DNA from 2 places in the Staphylococcus carnosus genome. Region 2 is predicted to be linked to the other one. Evidence: predicted binding sites of a transcription regulator. Region 2 holds the regulator's gene; the other holds the start of a gene.

Region 1 (3,430 bases), 540 kb from region 2:
TTATGTTGTTTCAGCATAACAATCCCCCCTTTAATTCAATAGCTGCTTTTAATTTTTAATAAAATAAATATTTCTATTGAGTAAACATGCTATTGTTTTATTAAGTTTATCATAATTTTCTGGATATTTAACTAAAATTATGTAAACGTATACATAAATTTTGTTTATCGTTTTAATAAGTGCTTTTTATTGCAGAGCATAAAAAAACACCGATGCAATTTAAGCATCGGTATTTTATCTAAGTCATAATTAATCAAAGATTACACAAACCCCTTCTGCAGCATGATGTTGACCATCTGTTAAACTCAACTTGCCGCTTTCAGGGTGACGTTCAAAGACTGTCACTTTGTAATCTCCTTCTTGATGTGCACAAACTAAATATTTATCATCTTCTGTAATGTTAAAGTCACGTGGAAATTCATCACCGCTTGGCACAATTTCTACCAACTCTAATTCATCACCTTTATCATTTACAGCAAACACAGCAATGCTATCATGCCCTCTATTGCTGATATATAGGAAACGTTGGTCGTGTGATAAATGTACACCTGCTAGTTTACTTTCACCTTTGAAATCTTCAGGTACTGTTGAATAACTAGCAATCTCTTCAAAATGACCGTTTACATATTTTGTTACGCTGACTTTATTGGCTAATTCATGCACTACGTAAGCATATTTTCCATTATTATTAAATTCAATATGGCGAGGACCAAAGCCTGCTTTAAACTCAGAAACTGCTGCTACATCATATCCATTTTTATTAAATGAATAACTAACAATACGATCTGTTCCCAAGTCACAAGCAGCTACAAATTTTTTGTCAGGCGTTTGATGTGCGTAATGTACATGAGGATGGTCCTGTCTTTCATTTGGTCCGGTTTTATAATTATGTTTCAATTCCTCAATCAATCTCACTACTTCTCCAGTTGATGAATCTAATTCATATAATCGGATAATTCCTGCACCATATACCGCTTCAAACAAATAATCTCCATCATCAGATACTGAGATATAGCACCCAGTACCTTCAACAGAATCTAAACATTTATTTAACAAAAATAACTGACCGTCATTTTCTACACGGAAGCTCGCTATGCCACAACGTTCTCCTTCTTTTGTTATCGCATATAAAAATTGATTTTTTCTTGCTAGATAAGTTGATGCTTCAATTTCAAATCCTGTTTCTACTTTTTCAATTGCAGCTTTCGCTTCGTCCAATACGAAACGATAAATGCCCTTTCCTTCTTTTTTTGTATAAGATCCAATATAACCTGCTTTCGTCATTATTTAACCTCCTCTATTACTAATCATTGTAAGATATTCTTGTACAAAAAGATAATACTTCGATATTAGTTGTTCGACTTTATATCTAAAATAAGCATAAATCTACTTAAAATAGCGAACAAGTGTTCGTATAATTAAATTATCAACTTGAACAATGAGCAGGTGATGACTTTGAAATATTCAAATTCAGAAACAGATTATCGGAAGATTCCACGCAGCCAATTAGAGACGAATATTCCTCAAGGAAGAGGAATGGTAAAATGGGCACCATTTGCCACCTTACCAGAACAATTCGAACGTTTACATCAATATGTAACAGATCAAACAAAAGTAGAACGCCCTGTACTATCTGAAGATCAAATCCATGAACTCAACCAAAAAATTTATATTGCTTTCAACAAGAACTGCCCTATCAAAGTACGCTATTTTTACAATGGAAGAATTCTCATGATGAATATGATGCCTAAAAAAATTGACTCCTTAGAACAATTATTGATTGGACAGGAGTTAAAAACAAAACAAAATGTAAAACTTTCTTTATTAGACGTTACTCAAATTTCTTTAATTCGCCTCTAAAACAGAAAATGCACTTGCTGAATCAACCAGCAAGTGCTATCTCTTAATTATTCATTTCCAGATTCGATATCTGAAACGATTTCTTTTGTTCTTCTTTCAATGTCTTCAAAATCTTTCTTAAAGACATAAGCAAATACTGCTACACCTACGCCAACAACTAATGACACGATAAGTGCTAAGCCGAAGAAAAACTTGAAAAAGCCTTTAATAAAGTCTAACATTTTACTCTCACCTCTATAAAAATAATAGCCTGCATATTGTAATAATAGCACACTTAATTTCATCATTAAAACATATACCCTGATATGTTTTAATTCAAGCATTTTAGTTACTAAAAAATTAAGTGAAATATATACTTTAAATATGTAAAAAACGAAATAACTTACTTACCTAACGGAAAGTTAATTATTTCGTTGATTGTAAGATTACTGATTAAACGCCTCTCCACCATCTATATACAGCAGAGTACGCTTTGTTATAATAATCTTGAAACATAGCTATCACCCCTGAACGTTTACTCCGCGTTTCAAGTGACATTGACACTGTATACACTGTTCCTTTACTAACTATATTGTAATACACAATTATTTCCCAAGTCTATTAATAAAAAATTACATTATTATGACAATTGTAAAAACAAAAAATTAAGGAGATATTTCAATGCAGAAAGTTCAATCGGATATCATGACATTTCGAGGTTCCCACTTTGATTTAGGTGTGGAAACTGGAAAATGGATGAAACAGACACGTTTGCTTCAAAATAGAGAAAAAGAATGGAAAAAACGGCTACCTCGCTTTGATATTGATGCTAATGAAACTCATTCAATATTTCAAACCTATGCGCCGCAAATTTGGGAAGAATTGATCGGAATGCGAGAAGTTCTTGAACTGCCGATTCGCCAAATTGTATTCAACTTTGCCCATTATCGTTTTACACCTATAAAAAAAGACAGTGGTTGTACAGTTTTTTTAGGTAATGATTACCTTGTTAGAAACTATGATTATCATCCTGCTACTTATGATGGCCGTTACCTGCTTTATCAGCCTAATGATGGAGGGTACGCACAAATAGGACCTACTTCTAGAGTGACAGGAAGAATGGATGGTTTAAACGGAGAAGGACTTGCAATGGGTTATAATTTTATGCATCGCAAAAAACCAGCTAATGGCTTTGTTTGCTATATGATTGGAAGACTGATTCTAGAACTATGTAAAAATACAGAGGAAGCAATTCAACTACTGTCAGAAATTCCACATCGCAGTTCATTCAGCTATATTATGATGGATAAAAATTTAAATCATGCTATCGTTGAAGTTTCTCCCAGAGATATTAATGTACGCTACGATCGGACATGTACTAATCATTTTAAATTACTTACGCACGAAAATAGAAACTATACTAAAGAGTCGAAAGAACGCCTTGCACGCACTTTGAAACAAACTGATATTCAAATGGATAAAAGAAAAGCATTTGAATTATTTAATAACCCTGAATATGAAATTTACAGTAAATTATTCAGCAGCTGGTCTGGTACGATACACACAAGTATGTATAATCCTGAAACAATGG
Region 2 (3,430 bases):
CTAAATGATCTTCAGCCATTGCCATTCCCACAGACATAGCAAAACCTTGACCAAGTGGACCAGTTGTAACTTCTACACCTTGAGTGTGTCTGAATTCAGGGTGTCCAGGAGTTTTAGAGTCCCATTGTCTAAATTGTTTCAACTCTTCTAATTCTAAGCTGCCTGATACATGAAGTAAGCTGTAAAGCAATGCAGAACCATGTCCTGCAGACAAGATGAATCTATCTCTATTAAAATATTCATTTGAATTAGGATTAAAGTTCAAATGACGTGTCCAAAGCGTATATGCCATTGGCGCAGCACCCATTGGTAATCCTGGGTGTCCAGAATTTGCTTTCTCAACTGCATCAATACTTAATGCTCTTATCGTATTAACTGCAAGTTCATCTTTTTTGTCAAACATCAATAAAACTTCCTTTCTATACAGCATCATTTTATGCCATTATACATTATCTATAGTCCGTTTTACATTTATTGTTCTTATGAAACCGTTACCAATCAAAATAAATTATTTACTCTTTTACTTTTTTATAAAAAAATACCGCTTCAACACTATGCTGATGCGGTATAGCTCTATTTTAAAAATCAAATTCAACCTTTGATTTTAGCTTCTTTTATTTTGATCACGTTGTATCTTTTTCAATTTATCCGGAGTTACGTCGTTACTTTCAGGGTCTAACACTTTTGTATTTTCGATTTGCTGTTTAAATCCTTCGCGGAAAGTATCAAGATATTTTTGATGTAGTTCTGCTCTTTCCTTCGCTTCTTCTTTAGTTAAGCCTTCTTCTTTTTTCTTCTTTGAAAGTTCATTAATTCTATTAATTGTTTTTTTATGTTCTTCAGACATTTGTATAACCTCCATCATGCTGATAATCATTTATAATATCAAATTATTCTTTAAAATTAAAATGATACTCTGTTTATCTAGCTATTCCCTTTTTCAACAGATTATACACTTCATTAGAGACCAAACATTATTTTTAATGTAGTACAGCAATTAATGGTTTGCTTTCTTGTTCGCTATCCGCTTTAATATATCCTTCACGTTCGGCTTTTTGTTCTGCTTTAGCAGATATTGTATGATCTGTCATTTCGTACACTTGTTCTTTACCTTCAGATTGGTTTGCACTTATTATAAAAGCTGAAAACAGTATAAATGAAGTCAATAATACTGCAGAATACGCTAAAAAAGTCGATTGATATTTCTTAATCATTTTCCAACACTCCCAGAACATTTGTTTGCATAAACACAATATCAGAACGATTGTTCGCTGTCAATACTTTTACGAACAAATGTTTGTAAATGTGCTGTTCGCATGCTATAATAAGAACAAACTAGAAGAGGATGTGCTTTAATATGACAGAATTAACGAAACGTCAAAGCGAAATTTATGAATATATAAAAACTGTTGTCCACACAAAAGGTTATCCGCCTAGTGTCAGAGAGATCGGAGAAGCAGTAGGATTAGCGTCCAGTTCAACTGTGCATGGACATCTATCCAGACTTGAAAGCAAAGGTTACATCAGACGTGATCCTACCAAACCAAGAGCAATTGAAATTGTCAGTGATCAACTTGAAGAAAATGCTGAAATGGAAGGTACTATCCATGTTCCTGTTATCGGTAAAGTTACTGCCGGTGTTCCTATTACAGCTGTGGAAAATATTGAAGAATACTTCCCGCTTCCCGAACACTTAACTTCTACGCACAACAGCGACATTTTTATCTTAAATGTAGTAGGAGACAGTATGATTGAAGCTGGTATTCTCGATGGCGATAAAGTCATTGTCCGCAGCCAAACGATTGCTGAAAACGGTGATATTATCGTAGCGATGACTGAAGATGACGAAGCTACTGTCAAACGTTTCTACAAAGAGAAACATCGTTATCGTTTGCAACCAGAAAACAGCACAATGGATCCTATTTATTTAGAGCAAGTTACCGTTTTAGGTAAAGTTGTAGGTTTATTCAGAGAACTTTAATATACCTTTTCTGTTTGCATATTATCTCTTCTAAATAATCAGCACGTAAAAATCACCTCGGGACTGAGATTTCTCAGACCCGAGGTGATTTTTTTAACCTGTATAATCTTCTGTCCAGAACGGTTGTCTTTCTTTATTAAAACTGACACCGACACCTAAATTCTTAAAGTTAGACTGCAAGATATTTTTTCGATGTCCTTCTGAATTCATCAAACCTTCATGTGCAAAAATACTGCTTTGTTGACCATAGGCTAGATTTTCACCTGCTGTTTGATAATCAATTCCATCTTTTTGCATTCGATCAAAAGGTGATTCACCTTTTAAGTTATTATGATCAAAGTAGTGATTATCTGCCATATCATCACTGTGCTTACGCGCAGTATCCGATAATGGTTGATTGTATTTTAATACTGGTTTATCTTTTTGAACACGTTCTGCGTTGACTAAATCAAAATCTTGTAATTCAAAACCTTTTTCAAGCGAAGATGAAGGCGCCCCATATTGCTGTGTCAGACGGTCCTCCATTGTTTTACTCACCTGCATGAGCCCTTTCACTTGATTGTTTTCATGTTGATCATAAAATACAGTCGTATAAATGTTGTCTTTATTAAACACATCATACTCATCATTATCTAACTCAAACCGATATTTTCCTTTAGTAATTGAATCTAGAGGTTTGCCCATGCGTGATCGGACTGTATCTTGTGGTGTGCCATATTTAATCTTAGATTTAGACGAAATAACATTTTGGTTCGTATACATGGCATTTACTTTATTATCAATATAACTGACCATGATAAATGAATGATATTGATTATGATAGGTATACCATTTCAAACCATATTCATTGGCAGTTACCCTTTGAGGTTGTCCTAACTGTTTTTCTACTTGCGCTTTATCCATATTCATCTGAATATTTCTAATCGCAAAGTCTTGTTTATCAGGAACTTTCAACGCTTCTTTATTGATACTTTCTTTAGCTGCTAAAGCTTGGATTTTTCCTCTTGCTTGTTCTTGTATATGTTCCATCCACGGTGTTTCTTTTACCGGCATACATAATGCGATAAGCAAAAATACCGTGACCAGTCCAAACCATTTTCTAATTTTGGACACCCCCGCACATTAGTACAAAATCTTAGTCTCTGTCACCATTGAAAATAGAATTTCTAACAATGACATAATCTACTTTGCGTAAAGAGTCTAAATCTTTACCGCCTGCATATGAAATTGAACTTTGTAAGTCTTGTTGCATTTCAGTCAATGTATCAGCCAATGTACCTTTATGTTCGACAAACATTTTTTTGCCTTCAACATTTTTATGTTCGCCTTTTTGGAATTCTGACGCACTGCCGAAGTATTCTTTATAAAGTTTGCCATCTAATTCAACAGTTTCACCAGGAGATTCTTCATGTGCTGCAAATAAAGATCCTACCATAACCATTGAAGCTC

What was found. Region 2 encodes LexA, which represses DNA repair genes until DNA is damaged. Its sites were predicted from a motif close to CGAACATATGTTCG; they were not measured.
Region 1: a site for LexA is predicted at 1,400-1,413, ahead of DYE31_RS04890 (YolD-like family protein). Genes of this name have one in related genera too.

Annotation. Positions count from the first base shown of each region.
Region 1 covers NZ_UHCT01000001.1:1,039,857-1,043,286, reverse strand. The annotation lists partial or broken gene DYE31_RS04900 (SLC13 family permease) at 1-17, opposite strand, end outside; gene pglS (6-phosphogluconolactonase) at 250-1,284, opposite strand; gene DYE31_RS04890 (YolD-like family protein) at 1,450-1,860, shown strand; gene DYE31_RS12740 (hypothetical protein) at 1,908-2,081, opposite strand; gene DYE31_RS04880 (C45 family autoproteolytic acyltransferase/hydolase) at 2,521-3,430, shown strand, end outside.
Region 2 covers NZ_UHCT01000001.1:1,576,167-1,579,596, forward strand. The annotation lists gene tkt (transketolase) at 1-403, opposite strand, end outside; gene DYE31_RS07570 (DUF896 domain-containing protein) at 605-847, opposite strand; gene sosA (DNA damage-induced cell division inhibitor SosA) at 981-1,214, opposite strand; gene lexA (transcriptional repressor LexA) at 1,358-1,981, shown strand; gene DYE31_RS07585 (CAP domain-containing protein) at 2,075-3,094, opposite strand; gene guaC (GMP reductase) at 3,117-3,430, opposite strand, start outside.